Regions from separate parts of the Mesorhizobium sp. M0522 genome, predicted to be linked through region 2. Evidence: predicted binding sites of a transcription regulator. Region 2 holds the regulator's gene; the other holds the start of a gene.
What was found. Region 2 encodes PhoB, which activates phosphate uptake and scavenging genes when phosphate is short. Its sites were predicted from a motif close to TGTCATNNANCTGTCAT; they were not measured.
Positions count from the first base shown of each region.

Region 1: NKI58_RS24825 (inorganic diphosphatase) is a predicted target of PhoB. The motif match lies at 2,044-2,060, and genes of this name have one in related genera.

Region 1 covers NZ_JAMYQW010000027.1:66,316-71,163, forward strand. Annotated here, with positions in the region: gene NKI58_RS24820 (multicopper oxidase family protein) at 224-1,579, opposite strand; gene NKI58_RS24825 (inorganic diphosphatase) at 2,078-2,740, shown strand; gene NKI58_RS24830 (hypothetical protein) at 3,033-3,599, opposite strand; gene tatB (Sec-independent protein translocase protein TatB) at 3,826-4,194, shown strand; gene NKI58_RS24840 (CDP-diacylglycerol diphosphatase) at 4,169-4,848, shown strand, end outside.
Region 2 covers NZ_JAMYQW010000001.1:294,072-298,919, reverse strand. Annotated here, with positions in the region: gene pstA (phosphate ABC transporter permease PstA) at 1-798, shown strand, start outside; gene pstB (phosphate ABC transporter ATP-binding protein PstB) at 795-1,598, shown strand; gene phoU (phosphate signaling complex protein PhoU) at 1,631-2,338, shown strand; gene phoB (phosphate regulon transcriptional regulator PhoB) at 2,355-3,044, shown strand; gene NKI58_RS01475 (ROK family protein) at 3,054-4,298, opposite strand; gene xylF (D-xylose ABC transporter substrate-binding protein) at 4,585-4,848, shown strand, end outside.

The DNA of each region.
Region 1 (4,848 bases), on a different contig from region 2:
AACGCAATCGCGACCGCGGTGGCATGGGAACCGGCGTTGGCGAGCGAGCCCGGGAGGCCACTCAGCAGAGGCTCGATCAGATGCACAGATAAGCACCCGTCGCCGGCCGCTCCGGCGCCCGTGAGCAGTAGCGCCATTAGTGCGGCGAGAACTCGGACGCTCCGCCTCGCCCAATTTCGACCCTCTCACGGCCTCGGCAACGCAACCCTGGATGAGGACCGCGTCATTCCACACGCAAATAACCGGTCAGGCCGCTCTTCTGATGTTCAATGACGTGGCAATGGAATGCCCAATTACCCGGATTGTCAGCGACCAACGCCACTTCCATCACTTCTTGCGATTTAAGAAGGGCCGTATCTGTTACAAGCGACGCAATTTTGCGCTTGTCGGAGCGTAGCAGACGGAAAGACATACCGTGCAAATGGATCGGATGATCGTTCGGCGTTTCGTTGCGAAGGCGCAGAACATAGCTTTTGCCTCGTTTTAGAGCCGCGAGCGGATCAACTGGCCCCGGCGCGTCCCCTCGCCAGGCGACGCGGTTGATCGACCAGAAGGTGTAGCCGAGCGTGCCGCAAACACCCGGCGCCGGCGCATCACCATTGGGCGACCAGCCAAAGACGAAGTCCATTGTCTCGGGATCGGCAAGATCCGGCTCCGGTACGCGATTCGGCCGCAGCGGCTTGAGTTCGCCAAGCGTCCGCCCCGCGCTGGCGCCGATAGGCCGGAATCGGACGAGAACGCGAGGTCCCTTGGCTGTTCTGAGATTCAGGCTGACGATCTCGTCTTCGCCATCAGGCACGCGGAGGGCGACATCGGCGCGCTGGCCGGGCGCGATGACAATGCCCCGAGGCGCAACAGGCTGCGGCAGCGGGTTGGCATCAAGAGCGATCACTTTGGCCGTTCCGCCATCGAGGTCATAAGTGCCGATACGGGTGACATCCGTGACTGCCAAACGCAGGCGCACAAGGCTGCCCGCCGGCAGATCGTAAATCGGGGTGACTTCCCAATTTACCGTCGAGACCGTACCCAGCGTGCCGCCGCGCGCAGCGTTGCGTGCCTTGACCAATTCGATGAACTGGCCGTCTTCGCCGAGACGGAAGTCGCGTATATTGAGCGGCAAATCCTGGTCGAAACCGGCATCTTCGTCATCTTCGACAACAAGCATGCCTGTCAGACCGCGGGCCATCTGATCGAGCGTGTTGCAATGCGGATGATACCAATAGGTGCCGGCATCCGGCGGTATCAGAGTGTAACGGAAGCTTTCGCCCGCCGCGATGGGACGCTGGGTGAGATAAGGCACGCCGTCCATGGCATTGGCGATGCGCAATCCATGCCAGTGCACACTCGTCGCTTCGTCGAGATCATTGACCACGTCTATGGAAAACGGCCTACCTCGCAATAAACGCAGAGTGGGCGGCGGCCCGCCCGCACCGAAACTCATCATCCCTTTGGTGACGGTGCCGGGCAAAATCGACCGAGTGATCGCTGAAACCGGCAAGGTCAGATCGGCTGCTACGGCCCTGCCGGCAATCAGCCCGCCTGCAGCGCCGACAGCTACTGCTGCCGTGCCGCCCAGCAAGAATCCCCTGCGCGACATTCCCGACATGAAGCAGCCCTTTCAGTGGAGTATAGCGGACGTGGTGTTGTTGTCTCTTCGTTCACGAATTTCGAACCCTGGCAATGATTCAAGGTCAAGGTGGCGTAGTCTCCGAAGGACTTCAACTGAAGTTGGAGTTTCACTTGCTTTTTGATGATTGCCACACAACGTCGCACTGAGCCGCGAGGCGTCTACGTGGCAGCTCTCGCCGAACGGCGTGTTGTGGGTGTAGCGTGCCCGATTGGCAGGAGTTACGACGCAAGCTATCCCCTTGCCGGAAATGGGCTCGCCTGAAATAGCACATTTGAAGCGGCCACCGTCTCTTAAACGCCCATAAACGCAAACGCCCATAGACGCTCATCACTCGTCAGCGCTCTATCTCGGCCCATTTCTGCTCGCCGCAGGATCGGTGCAAATACGGTCGTCCAATTTCAATAACGGAACCCTGTAATGCTGCCATCACATACGGTGGCTAGGCGGATGCAGGGCGCCCTGCCCGTCCAACCTCTGGAGACAACCATGCGCGCTTTGCCGACTGTCATGGCGCTTGCGGCCCTGCTGGGCACGCAGCCCGCTTTCGCCGAATTCGTCACAGCTTTCGATTTTCCGCAGCCGAAAGACACCAGCGAATTTTACACGGTTATCGAGATTCCGGCGGGAAGCTTCACCAAATATGAGATCGATGCCGAGACAGGCCATGTCGTCGTCGATCGATATCAGTCCATGCCGGTCGTCTATCCGGCCAGCTATGGTTCCGTTACCAGTTCGTTGGGCGGCGACGGCGACCCGTTGGATGCGCTTGTCTTCACCCGGGAACCCGTTGTGCCCGGTGCTCTGATCAAAGTCCGCGCCATCGGCGTGCTCAACATGGTCGACGGCGGCGAAGCGGATGACAAGATCATCGCTGTGCCGGCTACGGATATCGATCCGCAATATGACGGGGTCAAGACCATCGATGATCTTCCGGCCATCGAACGACAGCGCATCGAGGCATTCTTTCGAGTTTACAAGCAGCTACCTGAAGGCCGCAAGGCCGTTGGATTTCGCCGTGATGGAAAATGTGGCCGTTGGCGAGGCACTGGCATTCGGCCCGCGCGGGCGTTGCAGCGAGCGCCGCGAAAACCAGAATGTAAGAGGCCGTGATCGTCCTCATGCGCAAGATCATAGCACGATCCGGAACTGTCGCTAGTGTGAACGCTTCACAAGTAACTCGGCGGAGAACTCGTACCGCGGGCGCTCACGATCCTCAATCGTCGTTCGCGTCGGTTTTTGCCCTGTTGTCCGTATTTTGTGGCCCGAATCAAAGGCACGGCCAAGCGACCAAAATGACCAGCAAATCCATCGGCATGCCGCGCCCAACGACACCTGCCAAACTGCCGGCATGCATGACGAGCAGCGTTGTTCGAACCAACGGCCGCGATGATGCGCGACACGTTCAGGTTGAGGGAATGCGCGGGTCCTGAACGAGATAGAGCCGCGCAGTCGGCGTGAAATCAGTCACCAGGAATGAGAACGAAACCGTGCTCAGCGGATCGACCTCGCCTTTCCGGAACAGAAGATGGTCATAAGGTTCGAATTCACGACTGAATTCGGCGAAACTATCGGACCGAATTGCATCCGTTTCGCGGCGCGCCTGGTCGAACGAAAGCCCGTCGCTGGAATCGCTTGGCTGGTTGAGAATCTCCTGCAACTCGAACTCGAATTCGACCCAGGCGTGACCGCTGTTGTTGAGGGCAACGATCCTTAGGGAAATGAACCCGGTGGCATAGTTGCCGGAGGCATCGAATGGCTGAACCGGCCGGATGGCGCGTATGGTGAGGGTTACCGGGCTTGCCGACTCGAGTTCCTCGGTGATCACGACGGGATCGGCCCTTGTTCCGGCTCCCGAAGCGGCAATGATCCGGAATCCGCCGAGTTCGTCGGAAAAGGAGTAGGCGCCTGCTTCAAATATTCTGGGCCTTGTGCCATCGGCTCCAGCGAGGAGTCCGCTTGCTGCGAGCACGGTTGCGAATATCCCTACCAGACGTGCGCCTGATATTCGGGTTGACGAGTGGTGCCACATGGCTCGAAGTATGAACGACATTCCCGCGGCCGCATACTGGAATGGCTCAGGCGAGAGGGTATGATGGTTGGATTTGGCGCCGTAGGTCGAGGCATTCAACCGGATCGGTCGCCGCAAACCGCGGAGAGGTTGTCGCTGCCGGCGATATGCGCGAGAGGACGTACCGATGTTCGGACTTGGCATGACCCACCTGTTGGTTATCTTCGTGGTGGCGCTGGTTGTTTTCGGCCCGGAGGAGCTTCCAAAAGTCATGCGATCGGCGGGGGCAATGATGAAGACATTCAATCGGATTGCGGGCGATTTTCGAAAGCAGTTTGACGACGCCGTACGTCAAGCCGAGAAGGAACTCGACCTGCAGGAAACCCGCTCGATGCTTCAGAATGCGATGGAGGACGTGCCGCGAAGCGCTGACAAGGCCATAGTAGGGAAGGACAGCAATCTCGATCCGGCCGCTGAGCGGGGCGCAGAATCTGAACTGACGTCGGTCACGGCCAAGGATGCGAGGTTTAATGCCGAAACGTCATCAAACCAGTGATCGGGCAGAAGAGCAGTCGCCCATCGGAACCATCGCGAGGCTCCCAGCCGCTCCACCTTCACCGTTTCGGTTTCGCCGACTGCGCGCCGGGACTCAAAACCTCATCTCGGGCATTCCCCTCGCTATAAAATCCCTTCACAGGTTACCATTGTTCCAGCACTGCCGTGCTGCAGCCGTGGTCTGTTTGACAATCGTGTTGCTGACTGCGGCGGTCACCGACGTCGGCTCCGCTTCAGCGCATCGCAACGCGCTCTGGCAGGTTGTGCAGACCTGCGCTCTTGCCGCAGCGCATCTTGGCAGCGCTTTCCCCTGCGAGGAAGTGATCCTGCCCAGGCAGGGCGTGCCTGGATCAGCTCTCATTAAATCACCCCGATACCGGACCGAGTTTCTGTTGACGCCACTTACGGCTGTTGCCGGCCTTGAAACCCCGTCTGTCCGTTGGCAGGGCAGTTCCCAACTCTGGAATCGGGCATGGAAAGCACGAAGCAAGGTCTCGGCGAGCCTCGGACGTCACCTTCCACGAACGGCCATCGCCATGGCTGTGAATTCCAGGACTGAGCGATCCCAGGATCAGTTCCACATCCATATCGATTGCGTTGCGGTGTCGGTGGAAAAGAAACTTGTCCTGAAGGGGCCGAAGGTGGAAGGTCCGTG
Region 2 (4,848 bases):
ATGGCGCTTTGCGTCGTCGCCGCCGGCATCGGGCTTGCCTGGCTGGCGCTCATTCTCGGCGCACTGGTCTATAAGGGCACAGCCGGGCTTTCGCTCGCCGTCTTCACCGAGATGACGCCACCACCGGGCGAGGCCGGCGGCCTGCTCAATGCCATCGCGGGCAGCCTGCTGATGACGATCATCGCCGTTGTCGTCGGCACGCCGATCGGCGTGCTGGCGGGAACCTACATGGCCGAGTATGGACGCTTTTCGCGCATCACCACCGTCGTCCGCTTCATCAACGACATCCTGTTGTCGGCGCCGTCGATCATCATCGGCTTGTTTGTCTATGAGCTGATGGTGCGGCCAATGGGACATTTCTCGGCCATTGCCGGCGCCGTTGCGCTTGCCATCCTGGTCATTCCGGTGGTCGTGCGCACCACTGAAGACATGCTCAACCTGGTGCCGAACGCGTTGCGTGAAGCCGGTGCCGCGATCGGCGCGCCACGCTGGGTGGTGATCCGTTCGGTCGCCTACCGCGCCGCATTGTCCGGCATCGTCACCGGCATATTGCTGGCGATAGCACGCATTTCCGGCGAGACGGCGCCGCTGCTCTTCACCGCGCTCAACAACCAGTTCTGGAGCAGCAATATCAACGCGCCGATGGCCAGCCTGCCGGTGACCATCTTCCAGTTCGCTCTCAGCCCTTACGAGGAATGGCAGCAACTGGCGTGGACCGGCGCACTCATAATCACCCTGACGGTTCTGGGCTTGAGCATCCTCGCCCGCAGCCTTACCGGACGCAGAGAGGACAGATGACACAGATGTTGTCCCCAGACATGACGATGGCCGAAACGGTCGCCGAGAAGACGAAGATCGAGGTCAAGAATCTCAACTTCTACTACGGCCAGAGCAAGGCGCTGAAGGACATCAGCCTGTCGCTGCCTGAGCGCAGTGTCACGGCCTTCATCGGCCCTTCGGGCTGCGGGAAATCGACGCTGCTGCGTGTGTTCAACCGCATCTATGAGCTCTACCCAAAACAGACGGCCGAGGGCCAGGTGCTGCTCGACGGCAAGAACATTCTCGACCGGTCGCAGGATCTCAACCTCCTCAGGACCAAGATCGGCATGGTGTTCCAGAAGCCGACGCCGTTCCCGATGTCGATCTACGAGAACATCGCCTTCGGCGTCAGGCTCTACGAGAACCTCGGCAAGTCCGAGATGGACGGCCGCGTCGAACAGGCGTTGAAGCGCGCCGCGCTGTGGAGCGAGGTCAAGGACAAGCTCAACGCCAGCGGCTTGAGCCTGTCCGGCGGCCAGCAGCAGCGGCTCTGTATCGCCCGCACCGTGGCCGTGAAGCCGGAAGTCATTCTGCTCGACGAACCGGCTTCGGCCCTCGACCCGCTGTCGACTGCCAAGATCGAGGAACTGATCGACGAATTGCAAGCCGACTACACGATCGTCATCGTCACCCACAACATGCAGCAGGCGGCGCGCGTGTCGCGCCAGACCGCCTTCATGTATCTGGGTGAACTGGTCGAGTTCGACCGGACCGAGAAGATCTTCACGTCGCCCCGCGAGAAGCGCACGCAGGACTACATCACTGGCCGCTTCGGCTGAGCCGTTCCGATCATGCATATGAGGACAGGACCATGGGCGAACACACAGTCGCTTCTTTCGACGAGGATCTCGAGCAGATCAGCAAGCTGATCCGCGACATGGCCGACCTCGCCGGTTCGATGGTCGGCGGGGCGACCAAGGCCCTGTTGAATTCCGACAACGTGCTGGCGCAACGCGTCGTTTCCGACGACGCCATCATGGATGCGCGTCAACGCGAACTGGACGACCGCGCCATCACCCTGATCGCCAAACGCCAGCCGATGGCCCACGATCTTCGCCATGTGGTCGGAGCGATCCGCATGGCGGGCGACCTCGAACGCATCGGCGACCTTGCCAAGAATATCGCCAAGCGCGTGAGTGCGGTCGGCCTCAGCGCCACGCCGCGGGACCTGTCGCATTCCATCGACGCGATGGCGCAGCTGGTTCTCATCCAGGTGCAGGGTGTCATCGAGGAATATGCTGCAGGCGATGCGGCCGCGTTGGCCAAGCTGCGTGCCGCCGACGAGCGCATCGACGTCAAATACACGTCCGTGTTCCGCGAGCTCTTGACCTACATGATGGAAGATCCGCGCAACATCACCGCTTGCACGCACCTGCTGTTCTGCGCCAAGAATCTGGAGCGGATCGGCGACCATGTCACCAACATCGCCGAAAATGCGTATTATGTGCTGACCGGCGAGCAATTGCCGGTCAATCGTCCGAAGCAGGACGAAACGACAATGTCCGCACCGGTGACATGATGGGGGTGCCCAGCCGATGATCGCACCACGCATAATGGTGGTGGAGGACGAGGAGCCGTTGGGTGTGCTGCTCCGCTACAATCTCGAATCCGAAGGCTACCAGGTCGAGGTGGTGACACGCGGCGACGAAGCCGAGATCCGTTTGCAGGAGAATGTGCCCGACCTTTTGGTGCTCGACTGGATGATACCAGCGGTTTCCGGCATCGAGCTCTGTCGTCGGTTGCGGGTGCGCCCCGAAACCGAGCGGCTGCCGATCATCATGCTGACCGCGCGCGGCGAGGAGAGCGACCGGGTGCGCGGGCTTTCGACCGGCGCCGACGACTATCTGGTCAAACCGTTTTCGACACCGGAATTCATGGCCAGGGTCAAGGCGCTGCTGCGGCGCGCCAAGCCGGAAGTGCTGTCCAGCGTGCTGAAGGTCGGCGACATCGTGCTCGATCGCGAATCGCACAGGGTCTATCGCAAGAAGAGCGAAATCAGGCTCGGGCCGACCGAATTCCGGCTGCTCGAGTTCATGATGCGGCATCCGGGCCGTGTCTTCTCGCGCAGCCAGTTACTCGATAATGTCTGGGGCGAGACAATCTACATCGACGAACGCACCGTCGACGTGCATGTCGGGCGGCTGCGCAAAGCCGTCAACAACGGCCGGATGCCGGATGTCATCCGCACCATCCGCGGTGCCGGCTATGCGATCAGGGAAGATTGACCCGCCTGGTCAGGCTACGTTCTTTCTGACGCTGGGCCTCATTTGCGCGCCCGGCGCGAAAATCTCCTGGTCGACGAAGCTTAGCGCCCGCATCGCGCAGCCTTCGCGGATCAGCGGCAATTCGTTCGGCTCTGTATCGAAGGAGATCGAGCCCGAATGCTGGCCGCCGGCGGTCTGGGCGATTGCCTTCCGCAAGGCCGGCTCGATCAGATCGAAGGCGGCGGCACTGGCGCCGACCATCGCGACCGGTGCCGGATCGATCAGCGCGAACAGCGAGCCGAGACCGAAACCCAGCGCTTCGCCGGCCTTGCGGTAGGCCTCGCGTTCCGGCCCATCTTTCTCGCGCGCCCGGGCCGCCAGTGCTCGCATGTCGGCGTCGCTGACGTCGGCGATCGGTTCGCTTTCTTCGCTCATCTGCCTGGCGTTGCGCCAGATGGCGTAGTTGCCGGCATAGGCCTCGATGCAGCCGCGCCGCCCGCAACGGCAGAGCGCGCCGCCCGGACGATGGATCATGTGGCCAAATTCGCCACCCGAGGAATGCGTCCCGGTGAACAGTTCGCCCTTCAGCACCAGCCCCATGCCGATGCCATGCGAAAGCAGGATGGCGATGAAGTCGTCGCGATAGCGATCCGGATTGCGCCAGCGCAAAGCCACCGCCATCATGTTGCAGTCGTTCTCCACCGTTGCCGGGATGCCGAATTCGTCCTCCAGCATGTCGGCAAAGGCGATGTCGGTCTGCGGCGTGATCGGCGACCACAGCATGGCGCGTGCAGGGGAGTCGGTAATGCCCTGAATCGCCAGGGCGATGCGGGCGACACTGCGGACGTCAAGGTCTGGATCCTGCAGCCGGCGCCGGACGATGGCCATGCATTCACGGATCAGCTCGTCGCGCGGCATGGTCAGCGTGTCCAGCCGGCGCTGTTCCTCGGCGACCACCTGTCCCGTATAGTCGATAATGGCGGCCGACAGGAAATTCAGCGACAACACCACGGTCAGCACCGCCGCCGCTTCCGGGTTGAGGGCGAGGCCGACCTGCGGACGACCGCGTTTCAACGAAACGGGCTCACTTGCCTTGCTCTCGGCGAGGATGCCTTCCCGTATCAGGTCGGAAGAGATCGCCGATATGGTCGAATGACTGAGGCCGGTAGTAGCTGCGATCTCAGTACGCGATGGCTGGCCGGCCCGGCGCACCGCCGAGATCACCATCGCCCGGTTGCGCCGGCGCAAATCGTCATGGCGGATTCCGACCGACATTGTTTTGCTTTCCTCCCGGTTGCCGCGGCCGCTCATGAACCGGAAGCCGTCGGTAATGTCCGACAAATAGTGTCGGACGCAGGCAAATAGTGTCAGATGCAGGTTGCGCTGTCATCGTTTATTCCGACGCTCGAAAAAACTCGCAGAGTCATCAAAATCCATCAGAATCGATGTTGACAGCAGCCGGAGATCGGGCCAGTATTTTTTCGAGGCTCGAAAAAATTAGAGCTTCTAAGCTGGTCTTTGAGCCAATTGGTCACGCCGTACGCGGCGCAGGGAGGATATGATGAAGAAATTCACGACCGCCATTCTGGCGGGTGTCGCCATGACGCTGGCGCTGGCGTCGGTGGCGCAGGCTAAAGACAAGGTCATCGGCGTTTCCTGGTCGAACTTCCAGGAAGAGCGCTGGAAGACCGACGAGGCCGCAATGAAGGCGGCCATTGAGGCCGCAGGCGACAAGTATATTTCCGCCGACGCACAGTCCAACCCCGGCAAGCAGCTCACCGACGTCGAGAGCCTGATCTCGCAGGGCGCCAGCGCACTGATCATC